One region of the Stenotrophomonas sp. FW305-3-2-15-E-LB1 genome, then DNA from elsewhere that is predicted to be linked to it. Evidence: predicted binding sites of a transcription regulator. Region 1 holds the regulator's gene; the other holds the start of a gene.

The links. Region 1 encodes FliA, which starts transcription of late flagellar genes. Its sites were predicted from a motif close to TAAAGTTTNNCNNNCNNNGGCCGATAA; they were not measured.
Region 2: the regulator FliA is predicted to act here: its motif matches at 1,307-1,333, upstream of AC3WL7_RS05270 (methyl-accepting chemotaxis protein).

What each region holds. Positions count from the first base shown of each region.
Region 1 covers NZ_JBYSZR010000002.1:57,039-68,116, forward strand. Annotated here, with positions in the region: gene AC3WL7_RS01945 (chemotaxis protein CheW) at 1-406, opposite strand, end outside; gene AC3WL7_RS01950 (ParA family protein) at 403-1,185, opposite strand; gene motD (flagellar motor protein MotD) at 1,190-2,200, opposite strand; gene AC3WL7_RS01960 (flagellar motor protein) at 2,202-2,942, opposite strand; gene AC3WL7_RS01965 (chemotaxis protein CheA) at 3,090-4,925, opposite strand; gene AC3WL7_RS01970 (protein phosphatase CheZ) at 4,928-5,533, opposite strand; gene cheY (chemotaxis response regulator CheY) at 5,533-5,925, opposite strand; gene AC3WL7_RS01980 (RNA polymerase sigma factor FliA) at 5,983-6,726, opposite strand; gene AC3WL7_RS01985 (MinD/ParA family ATP-binding protein) at 6,723-7,610, opposite strand; gene flhF (flagellar biosynthesis GTPase FlhF) at 7,597-9,291, opposite strand; gene flhA (flagellar biosynthesis protein FlhA) at 9,437-11,078, opposite strand, start outside.
Region 2 covers NZ_JBYSZR010000004.1:190,661-201,738, reverse strand. Annotated here, with positions in the region: partial or broken gene AC3WL7_RS05280 (transposase) at 1-299, shown strand, start outside; gene AC3WL7_RS05275 (arylamine N-acetyltransferase family protein) at 322-1,158, opposite strand; gene AC3WL7_RS05270 (methyl-accepting chemotaxis protein) at 1,362-3,899, shown strand; gene AC3WL7_RS05265 (PepSY domain-containing protein) at 3,978-6,506, opposite strand; gene AC3WL7_RS05260 (TlpA family protein disulfide reductase) at 7,166-7,723, opposite strand; gene AC3WL7_RS05255 (protein-disulfide reductase DsbD family protein) at 7,720-10,074, opposite strand; gene cutA (divalent-cation tolerance protein CutA) at 10,071-10,409, opposite strand; gene AC3WL7_RS05245 (endonuclease) at 10,477-11,078, opposite strand, start outside.

The DNA of each region.
Region 1 (11,078 bases):
CAGCGGGCAGGTCGTCCCAGGTGGGTTCGCGTTCGGGTGCGGCAACGGCGACGGCGACGGCCGCTGCTTCGAATGCGGCTTCGAGCGAGGCGTCGTCCACGGATGCGGCAGCATCGGTGTTGCCGGTTTCGTAGATCACCTCGGCCGGCAGGTCGTCCCAGGTGGGTTCGCGCTCGGGTGCGGCAACGGCGACGGCCGCTGCTTCGAATGCGGCTTCGAGCGAGGCGTCATCCACGGATGCGGCAACGGTGGTGTCGCCGGTTTCGTAAACGACTTCGGCCGGCAGGTCGTCCCACGTCGGCTCGCGCTCGGGCGCGGCGGCGACCGGGGGTGGCGGTGCGGCCAGGGCGATGGCTTCGCCCAGCAGCTCGTCCAGGTAGTCGTCCAGCACGCCGGGGGTGTTCATGCCGCCTGCTCCAGTGCACGCGCGTCTTCGCCGAGGATCCAGTTCAGAGCGCGGCGATAGGCGGCCAGGCCGCGGCCCGGGTAGTCCTCGCCCACGCTGGGCAGGGTCAGGCCGGCGGCGTTGCTGATGCGGGTGTCGATCGGGATCGCGTCTTCCCACACGCGGGCGCCGTGGCGGTCCTGCATGGTGCGCAGCGATTCGTTGCCGGCGCGGGTGCGGCGGTCGAACAGGGTCGGCAGGATCGAGATCGGCAGCGGACGGCGGCGCGAGCGCTCGACCATCTCGCCAGTGCGGACCATGCCGTCCAGTCCGTGCAGGGCCAGCGGCTCGGCCTGGGTGGGAATGATCAGGCGGTCGGCCGCAGCCAGTGCGTTGATCATCAGCAGGCCCAGGGTGGGCGCGCAGTCCAGCAGGATGTAGTCATGCTGGCCCTGGTGGCGGGCAAGTGCGTTCTGCAGGGCCAGGCCCAGGCCGGGCTGGTTGGCGCTGCGCCGTTCCAGCGTGGCCAGCGAAGCCTGCGCGCACACGTAGTCCAGGCCGCCGATGCTGCTGGGGTGGCTCAGTGCGGACAGCTCGGCCGGCGGTGCGCCGAACAGTTCCAGCACGCCGACTGGCGCCGGTTCCACCGGCACGCCGAAGGCGCGGGTAAGCGAGGCGTGCGGATCCAGGTCGATCAACAGCACGCGGTGGCCCTGTGCGGCCAGGCCGCGACCGAGGGCGAGGGTGGTGGTGGTCTTGCCGACTCCACCCTTCTGGTTGGCGACTGCCCAGATGCGCATCGGGTTACTCCTTCATTGCCGGGGGAACGGCGGCGCCGACGCGGCTGCCAGCCGGCACCGGCGGCAACTGCACCGGTGCGTTGGGGGAAACGGGGGTGCTGCGCGGTGCAGCGGCGGCCGTGTCGGTGGCCGCGCTGCCACCGGCGGCGGCGTTCAGGCGTTCGCCCAGCGGGTCGACCGCATGGCTGGTGTCGGCCAGGATGATGACCATCACCCGCCGGTTGCGGTTGCGGCCCTGCGCGCTGTCATTCTCTTCGCGCGGGCGGAACTGGCCGTAGCCGACCATGGCCAGCCGCGAGGGCTGCACGCCCTGGTCGGCGAACAGATGCACCACGCTGGCGGCGCGGCCGGCTGACAGTTCCCAGTTGGAGGGGAAGGTGGCGGTGGCGATCGGTACGTTGTCGGTGTGGCCTTCCACGCGCACGCTGTTGGGGACGTCGCGCAGCACGTCGGCCAGGCTGGCCAGGGTCTGCCGCGCATGCACGTCCAGCGCGGCCGATCCGGTCGGGAACAGGATGTCGCTGTTGATCTCCACTTCGATCCACAGCTCGGTGCGGCGCACGCTGATCATGCCGCGGTCGATCAGCGGCGACAGCGCGGCGGTCAGGCGGTCGGCGATGCTGCTGAGCTGGCGCTCGGCGCGGGCGATCTGGTCCTGGTTGTGCACCGACACCGGCATGCGCATCTGCGAGGCCATCGCCGGCAGCAGGGTGGGGTCGTGGGTGGGCGCCGGTGCGGACGGGCCGATCCGGGTGCCCGACTTGATGACCGAGGGGCTGTCCCAGCCGCCGCCCTGCACCTGCTTGTTGCCCACCTGCACCGGATTGATGGTGCGCGGTGCGCCACCGAAAGCATCGGTCAGGGCGTCGGCCATGATCCGGTACTTGCCCTCGTTGACCGAGGAAATGGCATACATGACCACGAAGAAGGCGAGCAGCAACGTCATCAGGTCGGCATAGGGAATGGCCCATGCCTCGTGGTTGGCGTGCTCTTCGTGGTGCTTGCGGCGGGCCATGTCAGTGCAGGAAGCCGGTGAGGTTGGTTTCGATGTTGCGCGGGTTTTCGCCCTGGGCGATCGAGATCAGACCTTCGATGACCATTTCGCGGTCGCGGGTGTTGTGCGCGATCACGCCCTTCAGCTTGGCGGCGATGGGCAGGAACAGCAGGTTGGCCGAGGCGATACCGTAGATGGTGGCGGTGAACGCGGCGGCGATGCCGTGGCCCAGCTTGCTGGGGTCGGCCAGGTTCTTCATCACCGCGATCAGGCCCAGCACGGCACCGATGATGCCCAGGGTGGGGGCGTAGATGCCCATGGCCTCGAAGACCTTGGCGCCGGCCTGGTCCTGGTGTTCCTGGCTGCTCAGTTCGATTTCCAGCATGTGCCGGATCGATTCGGGCTCCACGCCATCGACCAGCAGCTGCAGGCCCTTGCGCAGGAACGGGTCGCGCTGCGCTTCCACCTGCGATTCCAGGCCCAGCAGGCCCTGGCGGCGGGCGATGTTGCTCCACTCGACGATCTGCTTGATCAGTTCGTGGCGGTCGCTGTGCGGCGGGCGCACGACCCAGCGCACGATCTTGAAGGCGTGCTTGAACACCGCCGGGGCGGTGTGCAGCAGGATCGATGCCACGGTGCCGACGATGACGATCACGAAGGCGGCAGGCGACCACAGCGAAGCCAGGCCGGCGCCCTTCAGGATGCTGCCGCCGACCAGCGAGGCCAGGGCGAGAAAGAGTCCAATGAGGCTGAGTCTATCCATGGGTCCGGTATCGGCTTGTGTGAATGGGACTTGAGACACCGGTAGATCGTGTACAGACGGTAGTCACAGTTTTTGGGTCGCCGGGCATGGCCCGGCGCTACCGCGCAGGGCCATCTCGGGTAGCGCCAGGCCATGCCCGGCGGGGGTTCAGCGCAGGCCGTCCACGTCCAGGATCAGGGCCATGCGACCGTCGCCGATCAAGGTTGCACCGGCGTAGCCGCGCAGGCCACGCAGCGCCTTGGGCAGCGGCTTGATGACCACTTCCTCGCGGCCGCGCACCTGGTCCACGACCAGGCCGAAGCGCGCTTCACCGGCCTGCAGCACCACGATGGTCAGCAGGGGGGACGCTGCAGGCGTCACATCCAGCCACTGGCGCAGATCGACCAGCGGCAGGGTGTGCGAGCGGCGGTCCAGCACGGCGCGGCCATCGAACCAGCCCAGCGAGGTGCGCGGGGCGTGCAGCACCTCCATCACGCGCGCCAGCGGCAGCGCATAGACGTCTTCGCCGGCCTGCACCAGCAGCGTCGGCAGGATGGCCAGGGTGAGCGGCACGCGGATCAGGAAGCGGCTGCCACGGCCCAGTTCCGACTGGATCTGGATCTGGCCACTCAGCTCGCGGATGCGCGACTGCACCACGTCCATGCCCACGCCGCGGCCGGAAATATCGGTGACCTGCTGCTTGGTCGAGAAGCCGGGCAGGAACACCAGGTGCAGGCACTCCTCGCTGCTGAGGCGGGCGGCGGCTTCCGGGTCGATCAGGCCCTTCTCGCGGGCCTTGGCGCGCAGCTTTTCCGGGTCGATGCCGGCGCCGTCGTCCTGCACTTCGATGCTGACGTAGTCGCCTTCCTGCTGCGCCGACAGGCGCACGTGGCCCATCCGCGGCTTGCCCTGCGCTTCGCGCAGGTCCGGCATTTCCACGCCGTGGTCGATGGCGTTGCGCACCAGGTGCACCAGCGGATCGGCCAGCGCTTCGACCAGGTTGCGGTCCAGCTCGGTCTCGGCGCCGATCAACTCCAGGTCCACTTCCTTCTGCAGCGAGCGGGCGACGTCGCGGGCCACCTTCGGGAAGCGCGAGAACACCTTGCCGACCGGCTGCATGCGGGTGCGCATGACCGCCGACTGCAGGCGGGCGGTGGCGATGTCCAGCGTCGACACCGCGCGATCCAGCTCTTCGTCGCGCAGGCGGGTGCGCAGGGTCTTCAGCCGGTTCCGTGACAGCACCAGTTCGCCGATCAGGTTGACGATCGCATCCAGGCGCTTGGTGTCCACGCGCACGGTGTGTTCGGCTTCGGCCACCGGCTTGTTCGCGGCCGGCTTGGCGGCCGCGCGCGGGGCGGGTGCCGGGGCCGGTGCGGCGGCCACCGGTGCGGCGGCCACGGGCTTGGCGCCCGGGACGGCGCCACCATGCAGCTGGTCGAGCAGGGCTTCGAACTCGTCTTCGCTGATCAGGCCATCATCGGCCTTCTTCGGCGGCGCGACGGCAGTCGGTGCGCTGCCGCCATGCAGCTGGTCGAGCAGGGCCTCGAACTCATCGTCGGTGATCAGGTCGCTGCCGGCAGCGGCCGGGGTGGCGGCTGCGGCGGCGCTCGATGCGGGGCCCGCTCCGCCATGCACGTCGAACTGGGCGATCAGTTCCGGCGGGGCGTACCCGGGTTCAGTGCCGGCGGACACCGCATCGAGCATCGACTGCAGGTAATCCAGCGACTGCTGGGCGGCATCGAAATGATGGGCCTGCAGCACGGCCTGGCCGGCACGCGCCGCGCCCAGCGCTTCTTCGGCGGCATGGCACAGCTCGACCATGGCGGTGATGCCGAGGAAGCCGGCGCCGCCCTTCAGCGTGTGGTAGCCGCGGAAGACCGCGTTGAGCTGGTCGTTGTCCTTCGGTGCCTGTTCCAGCGACACCAGCTGTTCGCCCAGGCGATCCAGGATTTCCTGCGCCTCGATGATGAAATCGGCAGTGATGTCGTCGGCAACAGCGCTCATGCTTACAGCCCCAGGTCCGACAACAGGTCGTCGGCGTCGTTCTGCGAGACCGCGTGGCGGTCCAGTCCCTTCAGTGCCGGCCCGGCCAGTTCCGGGTCGGTGCGATGCTGTTCCGGCGGCAGGCCGAGCGCGCCAAAGCCTTCGTGCACGCGGCGGACGATGCCCACCACGCGACGGATGATCTGACCGGTCAGGTCCTGGTAGCTCTGGGTCAGGGCGATCTCGGTCAGGTTGTGGCGGATGCGCTCCAGCTGCGCGTCCTGGCCCGGCTGCAGGCCATCGGCACGCAGCTGTTCGGTCAGGGCGCGGCACTCTTCGGCCAGGTCCAGGGTGCGGTGGGTGGCCTGTTCGGTCATCGCCACCACGTGGTCCAGGCGTGCGCAGGCATCGTCCAGCTCGCCGGCCTCGTCGGGCACGGTCGGCAGCTCGCCCAGGGCCTGGCCGAGTTCGCGGGCCAGCCGCGAAAGGCCGCTCATCATCGGCTGGGTGCGCGCGGCCACCAGGCTGTCGATGCGCTGGCGCCAGGCGGCCTCGTCACCGGATTCCAATGCATCCAGGGCTTCCTGCAGGCGCAGGGCAAGGGCGCTTCTGTCGACCTGTGCGTCCATCAGGCGCTCGCCGCCAGGCGTTCGAAGATCTTGCCCAGCTTTTCTTCCAGGGTCTGCGCGGTGAACGGCTTGATGATGTAGCCGTTGACGCCGCTCTGGGCCGCTTCAATGATCTGCTCGCGCTTTGCTTCGGCGGTGACCATCAGCACCGGCAGGGTCTTCAGCTTGGCATCGGCACGGATCGCCTTCAGCAGCTCGATGCCGGTCATCACCGGCATGTTCCAGTCGGTGACCACGAAATCGAACGGCTGGCTCTGCAGCATCGACAGCGCGGCATGCCCGTCCTCGGCTTCGGCGGTGTTGGTGAAGCCCAGATCGCCCAGCAGGTTCTTGACGATGCGACGCATGGTCGAGAAGTCGTCGACGATCAGGATGCGCATGTTCTTGTTCAAAGCAGAGTTCCTTTGTTGTTCACTGCGGGCGGCCGGGGGCAGCCGCCTCGCGCATGTTCATTGTTCGAGGCCGGCGTCGACCGCCTCGAACACCTTGAGCCGGCCGCGCAGGCGCAGCACGGCCTGGCCGTGGATCTGGCAGACCCGCGATTCGCTCACGCCGAGCACCGCGCCGATCTCCTTCAGGTTCAGCTCCTGCTCGTAGTACAGCGAGAGCACCAGCTGTTCGCGCTCGGGCAGGTGGCCGATGGCCTTGCCCAGCTCGCGGCCGAACTCGCCACGCTCCAGCACCTGCTGCGGGGTCGGGCCACCCTGGGCGACCGTATCCAGCTCGCCCTGGTCCTCGATGCGCGACTCCAGGCTCAACACCTGGCCGCGCGAGGCGTCTTCCATCAGGCGCAGGTACTCGGGCAGGGGCATGTCCATCGCCGCGGCCACTTCGGTGGCGCTGGCGGCACGGCCGCTGCTCTGTTCCAGCCGGCGGATGGTGGCGGCCGCGTCGCGGGCACGGCGGTGCACCGAACGCGGCACCCAGTCGCCACGGCGGATCTCGTCGATCATCGAGCCACGGATGCGGATCGAGGCGTAGGTCTCGAACGAGGCGCCCTGGTCGGCGTCGTAGCTTCGCGAGGCTTCGATCAGGCCCATCATGCCGGCCTGGATCAGGTCGTCCACCTCGACGCTGGCCGGCAGGCGCGCCGCCAGGTGGTGGGCGATGCGCCGCACCAGGTCCGAGTGCTGGGCGATGACGTCGGTCGCGCTCGAGCGCTGGACTTCCTTGTACTGGGCTGCACCTTTCATACGGTCACCCCACGCTGCTTGAGGATGCGTTCGAGGAAGAATTCGACGCCACCACGCGGTTCGGTCGGCGCCTGCCAGCGCGCGGTACGGCGGGCGATCTCGGTGATCGCCAGCGCGGCCGGGCTGGACGGGTAGGCCTTGACCACCGGCTGCTGGCGCTGCACCGACAGGCGCAGCCAGTCATCCTGCGGCACGCAGCCGAGGTAGTTCAGCGAGACATCGGCGAGGAACTTCTCGCAGACGCGGGTCAGCTTTTCGTACAGCACGCGGCCTTCGTTGGGATCGCGCACCATGTTGGCTACGACCTGGATGCGGTCCACGCCACGTTCGCGCGACAGCACCTTGATGAGCGCGTAGGCGTCGGTGATCGAGGCCGGCTCATCGCAGACCACCACCACGGTGTCCTGCGCGGCCTGGCAGAAGGTCAGCACGCCGTCGTTGATGCCGGCGGCGGTGTCCACCACCATGATGTCCAGCTCGCGTTCCAGCTCGGAGAACACGTTGACCAGGCCGACATGCTCGGCCGGGGCCAGTTCGGCCATGTGCCGGCGGCCCGACGCGGCCGGGACCACCAGCACGCCGTTGGGGCCCTCGATGATCACGTCTTCCAGGCTGCAGCGGCCGGCCACCAGGTCGGCCAGGGTGAACCTGGGGTTCAGGCCGAGGATGACGTCGATGTTGGCCAGGCCGAGGTCGGCGTCCAGCAGCAGGGTGCGTTTGCCCATGCCGGCCAGCGCCACGGCCAGGTTGGCCGACACGTTGGTCTTGCCCACGCCGCCCTTGCCGCCGGTCACCGCGATGGTGCGGACAGGGCCGAGCGGCTCGCTGCGGGTGGCCGACAGCGGGAAGGTATTGGTCAGCTTGGCGTACTCACGCGACGGCATGGTTCAACTCCGGGTTGCAGGGCATATCGGCCGCTCGGCGCAAATCTTCAAGGCGAAGTACGAGATTGGCTGCACTGGCCCGGTGCAGGTCCTCCGGGACGTCCTGGCCATCGGTCACCCAGGTGATCGGCAGGGCATGGTCGACGGCCACCGACAGGGCGTTGCCGAAGCGGCCGGTCTCGTCCAGCTTGCTCAGCACCAGGCCCTGCAGGTTGGCCGCGCCGAAGCGGCGGACGACCTCGTCCATGTCGCCGAAGCTGGTATTGGCCGGCAGCACCAGCAGGGTGCGCACCTGGCGGGCGGCCCGCAGCCACTGCAGCTGGGCGGCAAGGGCGCGGTCACGCGGGCCCAGGCCGGCGGTGTCGATCAGCACCAGCTTGTAGTCCTGCAGGCGCTCCAGCAGCTGGTCCAGGTCGGTGCCGCTGTTGGCTTCGTGCACCGCGATGCCGAGCTGGCGGCCGTAGCCGTACAGCTGCTCGCGGGCGCCGACGCGCAGGGTGTCGGTGGTCACCAGGGCCACATCGCGCGGGGCGTGCTTCTCGGCGAAGCGCGAGGCCAGCTTGGCGATGGTGGTGGTCTTGCCGGCGCCGGTCGGGCCGACCAGGGCGATCACGCCGCCTTCTTCCAGCGGATCGACCGGGGCGATCGGCAGCTTGCGCGAGATCAGACCCAGCATCAGGCCGCGGCCGCGGTGGGCCTCGGTCTCCAGCGGGATCTGCATGGCCACGTCGCGGGCGAGGCCGGCATCGAAGCCGTACTCGTCCATCAGGTCCAGCGCGGTGGCGCGCACCGCGCTGCCACGCAGGCGCTCGTCGGTGAAGCGGTTCATCTCACGCTCGATGACCTGGCGCATGCCGGCCACTTCCTGGCGAAGCTGGCGGATCTCGCCGTCATCGGCGGCCACCATGGTCAGGGCCGGGGCCGGGGCCAGCTGCGGGGCCGGTGCCGGCGTCGGCGCGGCTTCGGCAAGCGGCGCTGCGTCGTTGGCGGGCGCTGCGGCGGCCGGGGCTTCCACGATGGCAGCGGTGGCAACGGCCGGGGCCATCTCCACCGGCGCTTCCACCGGGGCAGCGGCGACCGCAGGGGCCGGCAGCGGCAGCGGCGGCGGCAGCAGGGCGGCGCTGTCATCTTCCAGTGACGGATCGATCAGGAAGCGGGCGCGGTTGATCGGCGCGGCGGCAACCGCTGCGGCACTGGCCGGCGGCGCGACGATGGCGTCGGCATACGGGGCGAAGATCTGTTCCGGCAGTGCCGATTCGTTGACGCTGGCGCGGGCCAGGGTGGAGGCGAAACCGGTGCTGCCACGGGTCGGCACGATCTCGTCGGCGCTGTCCAGGGTGCGGCCGGTGGCACCGACGGCGGCGCGGGCCAGGGCGGCCACCGCCGAGGTGGTGGCGGCCACCGGCTCGGCGGCCGGGGTCGCGCTGCGGCGGCGGGTCACGGCGGCGATCACGGCATCGGCGGCGCTGCGCGGCCTCGGCGGCGGCGGCGGTGCGATCTCGCGGCGCGAGGCTTCCAGCGCACGCTGCACGGCACTCTCGTCGTAGTGGGCGGCGGCGACGATCTCGATGCCTTCCTCGATCCGGCGGTTGGACAGGATCACGGCGTCGGGGCCATGTTCCTTGCGCACCAGGTTCATGGCCGAGCGCATGTCGGCGGCGACGAATCGTTTGATTTTCATGCTGTGGTCACGGGACGAAGTCGGCGGAGTGGCGGTCGAGGAACGCGGGTGGTCGGTGGTCTGCACGGTTCGGGTTCCCCTTGGAATCTGTCGTGTGGTGCGGTTTGAAAGTGGTGTCTGTTTTCTGGCGCTTGGAAGGCCGGCGTCAGCTGATCGTTCCGACCAGCTTCAGGCGCTTGTCTTCCGGCACCTCGCTGTAGGCCAGGACCGACAGCGACGGAACGCTGTGGCGGACCAGGCGGGCCAGCGCGGCGCGCACCGGGCCCGGTACCAGCACTACTGCCGGCTCGTTTCGCGCTTCCTGCTTGCTGACACATTCGGCCAGGCTCTGGTGCAGTCGCTCTGCGAGTCCGGGTTCCAGCGCGGCGCCGTTGCCCTGCGTGGACTCCTGCAAGACACGTTCCAATTGCGGGTTGAGGGTGAACACCGGCAGCTCCGCCGACATTCCGGCGATCTCCTGCACGATGAAGCGGCCCAGCGCGGTACGCACGGCCGCGGTCAGCGTGGCCGGGTCCTGGCTGATGGGGGCGTGCTCGACCAGGGCTTCGGCGATCTTGCGCAGCTGGCGGATCGGAATGCGCTCGACCAGCAGGTTCTGCAGCACGCGCACCACCGCCGACAGCGGCAGCGCCTTGGGCGTCAGATCTTCGACGAGCTTGGGCGCGCTCTTGCCGAGGTTGGCCAGCAGGTGCTGCACTTCCTCGTGGCCCAGCAGTTCCGGCGCGTGTTCGCGGATCAGGTGGGACAGGTGCGTGGCGACCACGGTGGCCGGGTCGACCACGGTGTAGCCCATGGTCTCGGCCTGGGCGCGCTGGTGCGGCTGGATCCAGGTGGCATCCAGGCCGAACGCGGGGTCCTTGCCGGCGATGCCTTCCAGCGGGCCCAGCGCACTGCCGGGGTCCAGCGCCAGTTCGCGGTCGGGGTGGATGTCGGCGGTGGCCACCGGCACGCCATGCACCAGCACGCGGTAGCCGTTGGCCGGCAGTTCCAGGTTGTCGCGGATATGCACGGAGGGGATCAGGAAGCCCACGTCCTGGGTCAGCTTGCGGCGCACGCCCTTGATGCGCGCCATCAGCTCGCCGCCCTGGTTGGCGTCCACCAACGGGATCAGCCGGTAGCCCACTTCCAGGCCCAGCGGATCGACCGGGCGCAGCTCGTCCCAGCTCAGTTCGGCCGTGGGCGCGGGGCTGGGCTGGCGGCCCAGGGCGGCCAGCGCGGCGGCATCGCCTGACCCGGCGGCATCTTCGGCGGCCGGTGCCTGGCTCTTGCGGTACAGCTTCCAGGCGATGAAGCCGAGGAGGGCGGCCAGCGTCAGGAAAGCGACGTTGGGCATGCCGGGGACCAGGCCGACCAGGCCGAGGATGCCGGCGGTGATCGCCAGTGCGCGGTACTGGCCGAACACCTGGCCGGTCATGGCCTGGGCCATGTCCTGCGAGCGCGAGGCGCGGGTGACCAGCATTGCCACGGCGCTGGAGATCAGCAGGGCCGGCAGCTGCGCCACCAGGCCGTCACCGATGGACAGCAGGGTGTAGGTGGCGGCGGCATCGCCGAACGGCATGCCATGCTGCAGCACGCCCACGGCCAGGCCGCCCAGCATGTTGATGAACAGGATCAGGATGCCGGCGATGGCGTCGCCGCGGATGAACTTGCTGGCACCGTCCATCGCACCGTAGAAGTCGGCTTCCTCGCGGACCTCTTCACGACGGGCCTTGGCTTCTTCACGCGTCAGCAAACCGGCGTTCAGATCGGCGTCGATGGCCATCTGCTTGCCGGGCATGGCGTCAAGG
Region 2 (11,078 bases), on a different contig from region 1:
GCACCGGCCTGGACCCTCGGCCCAACGAATCCGGCGGCAGAACCGGGCGGCGTCGACTGTCCAAACAAGGCGCGCCCGTACTGCGCCAGATGCTGTACATGGCGGCTATGGGGCTCAAGCGTTGCCGCGGCGGGCAACCGCTTTACGACGATCTATCAGGGCGCGGACACTCAAGCACAGCCGTATTCAACATTCTGGCCAGAAAGCTGGCCAGGATTGCGTGGGGCGTATTCAAGAGCGGCAAGGATTTCGATCCAGCCCTGTTGAAGGTGGGCCAAGCCCGCTTCCTGCAGGCTTGACTGCGAACATAGGATCTCGACTCTACACGGCCGTCGCCTGCCACCGCTGCAGCCACCCGGCAATGGCCGGGTCCAGCCGCGCATCCTCCGGCAGCCTTATGCCAAACCCTTCCTGCAGCACCTGCCGCACGTCGGCCACGTCGCGCAGTGCGCGCTTCTCCGGCGCCTTTCCCGGGCGGTACTCGGTGTAGTGGCCGCTGCCAACGGTGCGGCGTCCTTCCGGCCAGGTCAGCGATGCACGCAGTTCCCCGGGGAAACTCGACTGCGGGTGCGTGCACACATACCAGTTGCCCACCTCGTTGTCGGCCGCCGCGGGCGACGTCAGGTCGAAGCGGTACAGCGGACGCCAGTCCTCGCCGCTGCTGGCCGCCAGCTGGAAATCGCCATCGTCCAGCCGCTGCAGCCGGTAGCGCTCATGCGGCGTGTCCTGCGCCTCATGAGCGTGCAGGCGCAGCGGTACGGTCGGGGTCAGGCTGCCGAAGCCGGTATCCACCAGCCAGTCCTCGCCGTTCAGCCGCACCCGGATCAACAGGTGCGTGCGCGGCGTCAGTTCACCCTCGCCGGCCGACAGCAGCACGCGCGCACTCAAGGCGTGGGCGTCGAAGCCCAGCGACTGCAGCAGCGCGAGGAAGACGCCATTGAGCTCGAAGCAGTAGCCCCCGCGCTGCGCCTCCAGCAGCTTGCGCTGCACGCTGTCCAGGTCGATCGGCACGGGGTCGCGCAGCAGGCAGGTCAGGGTCTCGAACGGCACATGGGCGTTGTGGCACTGCTGCAGCAGGGTCAGCCCGGCCAGGGTGGCCGGCGGCGCGGTCTGCAACTGCAGGCGCTGCAGGTAACGGGGGATGTCGAGCGCGGTCATGACGGCACCAGGCGGGGCAGGGGCACCTACTGTGCAACCGCAACCGGGGTTGAGGTCAAGGGCGGGCGCCGATGTCATCGCCCCGTCGCCTGCGGCCGGTACAAAGACCGCGACCGCCGGCTCGGCGGCCCGATGCGGAAAACAGTCCTAAAGTCTTTCTGATCCAGGCCGATACAGGTGCGTCCTTTCGCCTGGAGTCTGTCATGTCGACCGCGGTTGTTCGCCTTCGGTCCCTGCGCACCCGCCTGGTTGGGCTGCGCTCGGCGTTTCCTGCCCTGTTGCGCTGGCTGCAGCCGCACCGGCTCAGCGTGGCCGACAAACTGAAGGCCACCCTGTGGGTCTGCGGCCTGGGTCTGGTCGCCATTGCCGGCGCCTACGCCTGGACCGGCCACGCCAGCGGGCAGGCCGCCCGCACCCAGGCCAGCTACCAGCATGGCAGCGATCTGGCGGCGGCGCTGGCCACCCGCGTGGCCGAAGCGCGGCGCCTGCAGACCCAGTATGCGCGCAGTTTCGATGATGCCGACCGCAGCCAGCTGCTGGCCACCCAGCAGGAACTGAAGGACGACCTGCAGGCGCTGCGCGCGATGCCGATGGATGCGGGCCGCCGCAAGGCGCTGCAGTCCCTGGCCGAGGCGGTCGACGGCTTCTCGCAGGGCATCGCCGCCCTGTTCGAGCGCGTGGATGAAATGGGCCGCGGCGATGCCGGCCTGGCCGCGCAGCTGCAGCAGGCCGCCGATGCACTGCAGGCGAACGTGGCCGCGCTGCAGCGTCCGGCACTGGAGCTGCACGTGCAGAAGATGCGCCGGCAGGAGGCCCTGCTGCTGCTCGATGGCGACTCCACCCACGCCGACCGGGCCAGCGAGGAGAAGCTGCCCTTCGACCTGGCCCTGGCCGGGTTGCCGGCCGAGGCGCAGGAACGCCTGCGTACCGACATGGATGCCTACCAGGCGGCGCTGCTGGGCTACACCGCCGCCCGCGTCGGCCTGGATGTGGAAGCACAATCGCTGCTCGATGCTGCGGCCGGCGTAGCGCCGGCACTGGCCGCGTTCCAGAAGGCACAGGTGCAGGCGCTGGCCCAGGCGCTGGCACGCCAGCAGGCCGGTGCACGCACCCTGAGCGTGCTGTTCGCCGCGACGCTGGCCCTGGTGGCCGGCGTGCTGATCACCAGCCTGGTGCTGGTGCTGCGCGCCGTGCGCCGCCCGATCCAGGACACCCTGCGCTTTGCCAGTGACATCGCCGACGATCGCCTGGACACCACCCTGCGCGTGCACAACGCCAACGATGAGATCGGCCAGCTGGCGCAGCGCCTGATCGACATGCAGCAGCGCCTGCGCGCGCGCATCGAGGAGGAACGCGCGGTGGCCCGCGGCAACACCCGCGTGCGCCAGGCACTGGACAGCGCACAGACCGGGCTGATGGTGATCGATGCGGAAGGGCAGGTGGCCTATGCCAATCCCGCGCTGCTGCAACAGCTGGGCATGCAGGCCGACGCGCTGGTTGGCAGCGATGCCGTGCGCCTGCACCCGGCGATGACCAGCCTGGCGGGCGTACGCCGTCGCGAGGAGCGCGAGATCAATCATCTCGGCGTGCGCTACCAGCTCATCGCCAACGCCATCATCGACGAGGATCACTTCCTCGGCGTGGCGGTGGAATGGCGCAGCCGCGCGCTGGAAACTCTGCTGGAAACCGAAGTGGCCGCGCTGGTCGACGCCGCCGCACACGGCGAACTGCACGGCCGCATCGCCCTGGAGGGCAAGCAGGGCTTCGTGCGCACGCTGTCCACCAGCATCAACCACCTGCTGGCCACGTTCGAAACCAACCTGGGCGACCTGCAGGCGCTGCTGGCAGCACTGGCCCGGGGTGACCTGAGCGTGCGCATGGAAGGCGACCTGCAGGGCGTGTTCGCGCGCATGCGCGACGATGCCAATGCCACCGTCGGCCAGCTCGGCCGCATCGTCACCCGCATCCAGCAGGCCACCTCGCGGCTGGACGTGGGCGTGGGCGAGATCGTCGCCGGCCACCATGATCTCTCGCAGCGCACCGAGCAGCAGGCGGCCAACCTGGAAGAAACGGCTGCGTCGATGCACGAGCTGACCGACACCGTCGGCCGCAACGCCGATGCCGCCGGCCGTGCCGATGCGCTGGTGCAGGGCGCGGCGGCGGTGGCCGCACGAGGCGGCCAGGCCGTGGGCCAGGTGGTGGCCACCATGCACGGCATCAGCGAAGCCTCGCGTCGCATCGGTGACATCACCCAACTGATCGACGGCATCGCGTTCCAGACCAACATCCTGGCGCTGAACGCCGCCGTGGAAGCCGCGCGTGCCGGCGAACAGGGCCGCAGTTTTGCCGTGGTGGCCTCCGAAGTACGGTTGCTGGCCCAGCGCAGCGCCGAGGCCGCCAAGCAGATCAAGGGCCTGATTGAAGACTCGGTGGCCCGCGTCGGCCAGGGCAATGTGCAGGCCGAACAGGCTGGCACCACCATGGGCGAGATCGTCGGCAGCGTGCAGCAGCTGGCGGAACTGCTCACCGCCATCCGCAGCGCATCGCAGGACCAGCACGCGGGCATCGCCCAGGTGAACCAGACCATCGTGCAGATGGAATCGAGCACCCAGCGCAATGCCAGCCTGGTGGAGGAAGCCGGTGCCTCCACCGCGCACATGCAGACGCAGGTCCAGGCTTTGGCTGAAGCGGTATCGGCGTTCCGCTTGCAGCCGGAGCGACGCCCGCGCGCGGCGGCGTGATGGAGTTTCGGTAGTGCCGGCCGCTGGCCGGCATTTCCATGGTCATGCCGGCCAGCGCCCGGCACTACCAGAGGGGGATCAATACACGTCGCGGCGGTAGCGCCCGCTCTCCAGCAGCGTCTCCACCGCATCATCGCCCAGCGCCGCACGCAGCACCTGGTCAACACCTTCGGCCATGCCCTGCAGCGAGCCACACACGTGGATCACCGCCCCACGCGCCAGCCACGCCTGCAGTTCCGCAGTAGCGGCCTGCAGCTGGTGCTGCACGTAGCCGCCACCATCGGCATCACGCGAGAACGCCAGGTCAACGCGCGCCGCGTGGCCCTCGGCCTGCCACTGCGCGATCTCCTCGCCGAACAACTGGTCGTGCGCGCGCTGGCGCTCGCCGAACAGCAGCCAATGGCCGTGTTCGCCATGCTGGGCGGCTTCGCGCAGCAGGCTGCGCAGGCCGGCAATGCCGGTACCGTTGCCGACCAGCACCATCGGCGTGCCGGCCTGGCGGTGGAAGCCAGGGTTGCGGTGCACGCGCGCGGCAATGCGGCTGCCCAGCGGTGCGTGCAGCGACAGCCAGCCCGAGCCCAGGCCGGGGCGGCCCGCAGCGTCGTGCACCAGGCGCACCACCAGTTCCACTGCACCATCGGCGGCACACGACGCGATGGAGTACTCGCGCCCAGGCAGCATCGGCAGGCCCGCCAGCCACAGCGCAGCGTCCTGTACCGGCAGCGCGGCGCCTTCGTCGGGCAGCACGCGCTCGCCTGCCAGGTCCAGCAGCGTGCGGGTGCAACCGTCGAGCAGCAGTGGCTGCAACGGGTCCAGCCCGCGTGCTTCCAGCACCGTCGTGGTGTGCTGCACGCTGTTGCGCGGTGCGATGTGCAGGATGTCGCCGGCCTGCCAGGTCGTGTCGGCAGGCGGTGCCAGGCGGATCTTCCAGATCGCGCCGCCCAAGCTGCCCGGGTTCAATGCTTCGCGTGCCAGCAGCTGCCAGTCGTGCATCTGCGTGGCCGGCGGCAGCACGCTGTCATCGGTGTCGATGCCGGTCAGTGCGCCCAGCTCGCGCTGCCACTGGCGCAGGGCCACCACCGAGGCGGCATCCACGTCGATGCGCGGAAACAGGGGCTGTGCCCCGTTGCCTGCCAGCCACGCGTCCACCTGTGCACCGAACGCGCAGTAGTGCGGGTACTGCCGATCACCCAGCGCCAGTACGCCATGGCGCAGGCCGGAGAGATCCACGTTCTGGGCCAGCAGCAGGCGTGCCGCACGGCGCGCGCTGTCCGGCGGCTCGCCATCGCCGAAGGTGCTGAGCACGAACAGGGCCTGCGGGCTGTCCTGCAGCAGCGCAGCGGTCACCCGCGCCAGCGGCAGCACCTGCACCGGGTGGCCGGCGGCCTGCAGCTGTGCCGCCGCGCGCCATGCCAGCTGTTCGGCCAGGCCACTCTGGCTGGCATGGATCACCCGCCACGGCGTGCCTTCGCCGCCGCTTTCCTGCGCTGCGGGCAGGGTCTGCCGCAGTGCACGTGCCGCGCGCTGGCTGCGCCGGCGGTCCAGGTACAGCATCCAGCCGGTGATGAAGAACAGGCTCATGGCCAGGCTGCTGAGCATCACCACCACCCGGCCGGGCAGGCCGAAGTAGCTGCCCGAATGCAGCGCGAACATGCTGGTGGCCAGCTTGCCGCCGCTGCCCTGGCGTTCGTAGGGGCGCGCTTCCAGCAGGGCGCCGCTGGCCGGGTCCAGCTGCAGCAGGTCGTGCGCGCGGTCGTGGTGGCCGCCGCGCAGGGCAGGGTCACCGGACATCACCCGCACGTTCAGCACCTGGCCCGGCTTTTCCGGCAGGCGCAGGTCGATGTAGCCGCTGCGCACGCCGGGCTGCGCGTACAGCGTGTCCTCCACGTGCTGCAGGTCGAGGGTCGCATCCGGGGCAACCTTGTGCTTGGCCGGTGCAGGCACGCCCAGCACGCTGTTGGCCGCGCTGCGGTACCAGTCGAACGACCACCACAGGCCGGTCAGCGCACTCATCAGGTAGATCAGCAGCACCCAGGTGCCGACCACCGAGTGCAGGCTCCACAGGAAGCCGCGGCCGCTGCGTTTCCATTCCACCGCCAGCCAGCTGCGCCAGTGCCACCAGCGCCGTGGCCAGCGCAGGTAGATGCCGGACAGCGCGAAGAACAGCAGCGCGATGGCGCAGCTGCCGACCACGACCTTGCCGCGCTCGCCCGCGGCCAGGTGCCGGTGCAGGTCTTCGACGAAGTCGAAGAACGCCTGGCCACGCAGGTGGCTGAAGCGTTCGCCGTTGTAGGGATTGAAATAGACCCAGTGGTCCTTGCCGCCAGCGAAGCGCGCCACCGAGGGGCGCTGGCCGGTGGCATCCACGCGCAGGCGCTGCAGCGGCCGATCGCTGCCGGCCTGCAGCAGCGGCACCAGTTCGCTCAACGCGAGGGCCTGCTGGCCGTCGGCGTGGTGCTCGGCGATGGCGGCGAAGCCGGGATTGGCCGCGCGGAGCAGCTCATCCTCGAAGGACAGGGTGGCGCCACTGAGGCCCATGATGGCCAGAAGGGTGCCGGCCGTGATGCCCAGCAGCCAGTGCAGTTGGAACAGGACGTTCTTGAACATCGGGGAGAGAGGCCGTTGAGGCTGCCGCCCGCATCCTGCGCAACAGCAAATGAGAATTAATCCGTAATTCTCCGGGCGCGGACGGGCTGCGGTCAAGGAGGGTTTTAGTGCAGGGCTTGCAGCCCTGCACCCGCTTCAGGCCACGTCCACGTCAACGTCAAAAGCTGGCTTTCCGTGGGTTGGCGGGGTGGGTCCGGCTGAGGGGGACGCTGCAAGTACGTCCATGTAAGCTCGGTCGCCGCATCCATGCGGCTCACACCCCCTCAACCGGACCCACCCCGCCTTCGACAGGTTTCTGCGAGCTGTCGGAACGACGCTCTGCTTTGGTGGGTGCCGACCGTTGGTCGGCACGGGGTCGGAATTTCGATATCTGAGAGATTTCATCCACGCCATGCGTGGATGAGTTCATTCGATATCTGACAGATGTGCCGACCAACGGTCGGCACCCACCAACAGTCGCGGGAATCTGTCAGAGGCGGCGCACTGTGGGGTTTGCGGGGTGTGAGCCGCATGGATGCGGCGACCAAGCCCCCATGGATGGGTTTACGGCGTCCCCGCAAACCCACAGTGCCCCGCCATCCCACGGAAAGCCCGCTTCGGCTTTTGACGTTGCCGTTGCATTGAGCAGGTGCAGGGCTGCAAGCCCTGCAACAACACCCTCACTCCACCCAGCCTGCAATCTCACCGTGCTCGAACGGCCCCAGCTTGGCCTTCACCATCCGCCCCTGCGCATCAAACAACACGCTGTACGGCAGCAGCCCCTGCGTATTGCCCAGCTGCACGCTGGCATCTCGTGGGCCCGGGGTGTCCAGCACGATCGGGTACCCCACCGGCACCCGCTGCAGGAAATCAGCCACGCCCTCCGGCGTATCCAGTGCCAGGCCCAGCACCTGCACGCCGTGCGTGCCCTGCGCGTCGGCGAAGCGCGCCAGCTCGGGCATTTCCTCGATGCAGGGCCCGCACCAGCTGGCCCAGACATTCACCAGCAGCGGTCGCCCGCGGAAACGCTGGCGGATGTCCAGTGCTTGCCCGTCCACGCCGGGCAGTACCAGTGCCGGCAACGCATCGCCGGCGCGAAGGACAGGAATGGGAGACTTCACATCAGCGGGCGTCGAAGCAGCCGGCGCCGGCGCTGGCGTCAACCGATGCCCGGCCCACAGGCCAAGGCCGGCGGCCAGCACCGCTGTCCACAGCAGTGCGGGCCGTTGCCAGTTCATCGGGCGGTGCGCAGCAGCGCTTCTTCCACCAGGGCCTGGGTCAGCAGCGTCGGCAGCACGGTCGGCGGTGCGCCCGGGCCGTACACCACGTACAGCGGCACGCCCACGGCCTTGTGCTCATCCAGGAACGCAGTGATCTGCGGGTCCACGTTGGTGTAGTCGCCGCGCATGTACACCGCGTTGGTGCGCTTGAGCAGTTCCTTGAACTCCGGGCGCGACAGCACCGCGCGTTCGTTGGCCTTGCAGCTCACGCACCAGTCGGCGGTCATGTTCACGAACACCACGCGGTTGTCCGCACGCAGGCGGTCCAGCATCTGCGGCGAATACTCCACCACGTTGTCACTGGCGGCCTGGGCGGCGCGCGCCGGCGGGGCCAGCTGGGTCACGCCCCACACCGGGGTGAGCGCGGCCAGGGCCAGCAGCACGCCCAGCAGGCTGGCGCCACGCTTGCTGCGCCAGCGGCTGGTCTCGAACAGCCACAGGCCGGCGGTCAGCAGCAGCAGGCCACCCAGGGCCAGCGCCATGCCGTCCACGCCGCGCTGCTTGCCCAGCACCCACAGCAGCCACAGCGCGGCGGCATACATCGGGAAGGCCAGCACGTGCTTCAGCGTTTCCATCCACGGGCCGGGCTTGGGCAGGCGGCGGGCCAGGGCCGGCACGAAGCCGATCAGCAGGAACGGCAGGGCCAGGCCCAGGCCGAGGAACAGGAACACCAGCATCGCCGCGATCGGCGGTGCCATGAAGGCGTAGGCCACGGCCGGGCCGAAGAACGGACCCACGCAGGCGCTGCCGACCACGCAGGCCAGCACGCCGGTGAAGAAATCGCCGGCCGGGCCGCTGCGGCGGGCCAGTGACTGGCCCAGGTTGCCGATGCCGCCGCCCATGGTGAACACGCCGGACAGGCTGAGGCCGACGGCGAACATGATGTAGGCCAGCGCCGCCACCACGCCCGGGTGCTGCAGCTGGAAGCCGATGCCCACCGCGTTGCCGAGCATGCGCAGGCCCACCATCAGCGCGCCGATCACGGCGAAGGCCACCAGCACGCCCAGCGTGTACCACATGGCATGGCTGCGGGCGCGCTCGGCGCTCTCACCGCTCTGCGCCAGGCTCAGCACCTTCAGCGACAGGATCGGCAGCACGCAGGGCATCAGGTTCAGGACCAGGCCACCGCCCAGGGCCAGCAGCAGCACCCACAGCAGTGAACTGTCGGTCTTCGGCACGCTGCCCGGCGGCTTGGTGCGCCTGGCATTGTCCTGCTGCGCATCGGCGGCGAACGCATCACCGCCCGCGGCGCTGTCAACGGCAGCGCCGGTGGCATCGTTGGGCACGGTCGGCAGCAGGCGCCGCGGTGTGCCATCGGCCTCCTCGCGCGGGCTGTCGCTGGCCGTGGCAGGCGCTGCAGTGGCCGTGCCGTTGCCGGCGGCGGTCAGCGTGCCGGCCGGAATCGACAGCTTCACCCGGCGGGTCATCGGCGGGTAGCAGATGCCATCGGTCTGGCAGCCCTGGAAGGTCACCACCAGGGTGCTGTCCACGGCCTCGGTGCGGGTGCGGCGCAGCGGCAGCGGCACTTCCACCTGGTTGAAGTACACCGAGACATCGCCGAAGTGCTCATCGCGGTGCGACTGCGCGGCCGGCCAGCGCGGCTTGTCGGCCAGCACGCCGGTGCTGCCTTCCAGCTTCAGCGAGGTGCGGTCGCGGTACAGGTAATAGCCCGGCGCGGGGGTGAAGCGCAGCAGCAGGGTGTTGCCGTCGCTGGCGATGGCATCGAAGCCGAATGCCTGTTCCGACGGCAGCGGCAGGGCCTGGGTGTTGCTGGCGCCCGGCAGGCGCAGGCCACCGCCGCTACCGGCCAGCGGGTTGTTGAACGGGCTCACGCCGGTGGCGCGCGCGGTGGGCAGCGCGGCCTTGCCGCCGGCGCCGGGCAGGGTCACCTGCACGGTGCGCTTCTGCGGCGGGTAGCACACGCCGGCATCGGCGCAGCCCTGGTAGCGCACTTCCAGGCTGATGGTGCCGGCCGCATCGGTCGGTGCGCCGGGCAGGGTGGCCTGCAGGCGCTCGCGGTAGGTCTCCACCTCGCCGAAGAAGTCGTCGTGGTGCTTGTTGCCGGCCGGCATCTGCAGGGCGCCGGCATTGAAGGCCGGGTCGGCCTTGACGCTGGTGCGGTGGCGATACAGGTAATAGCCGGGGGCGATCTTGAACTGCAGTTGGATCTGGCCACGTTCGGGCGCACTGGCGGTCAGCGCGAACGCCTGGTCGACCGGCAGCAGGTCCTTCTCATCCAGCGCGAAGGCCGGCAGGGACAGCCAGAGCAGGGCGCACAGCGCGGCGCCACGAGCAAACAACTTCATCAATCGGTGTCCTCCCGGGTCTGTGCCCGGATCCAGTCCAGATACGCCGGCAGGCCGGCCCGGGTTTCGACCGCGATGCACTCCGGGAGTTCATACGGATGCAGTTCGACGATGCGGGCGATGGCGTCATCGACGCGGCTCGCCGTGGTCTTCACCAGCAACTGCAGTTCGGCGTCGGTGATGACGTCGCCCTGCCAGCGGTAGGTCGACTGTGCGCCATCCAGGCGGGTGACACACGCAGCCAGGCGCTCGCTGACCAGCGCGTGCGCGATGCGCTCGGCACTGGCCCGGTCCGGGCAGGTGGTCAACAGCAGCAGGACGGGATCGACGGTCGACATGACCGCCGAGTATAGGGCCGCCGCCGGGTCAGGACCCGGCGGCGGCATGGACCGCTGCGTTGCGCGGTCAGTTGGCCAGCTGGCAGCTGGTCGGTTTTGCCGAGGTGAACAGGGCGGGGGTCGCCCACTCGGGGTGGTCGATGAACGGGTTGCGGTTGCCCTGGAACGAGTAGATCACGTCATTTCGCGCACGTTCGGCGGCATCCGGCGGGTCGGACAGGTGCCAGTCGATCAGGGTCGACAGCAGGCCCATGTAGGCCGGCGAGCTGCTGGTCTTGACGATCTTGCTGCGGTCGTCGGTCAGTTCCAGGTCCGGCTCGGACTGGCCGGTGGCCGCATCCTTGCCGCCCTCATAGCGGATGGCCATGTACATCACCGCACGCGCCATGTCGCCCTTGCGCTTGCCCCACACCTCGAAGGTGCCGGTGTTGCCGTCGGGGGTGCGCACCCAGTTGGAATTGCCCGGGTAACCGCCGCTGCCGCCGCCCTGGCCGTTGTTGGCCTCGGTGGCGCGCTCGCCGCAGTTGGCATCGCACTTGCCGAACGGCTTGTTGCCGCGGTCGGCATTCCACTGCGCATCGGTCAGGTACAGCATGTGGGTGTCGGTGTACGGGGCGTACGGCAGGCCCTTGTCGCCGGTGGTGCTGGCAAAGCCCAGCGAGTTCGGCC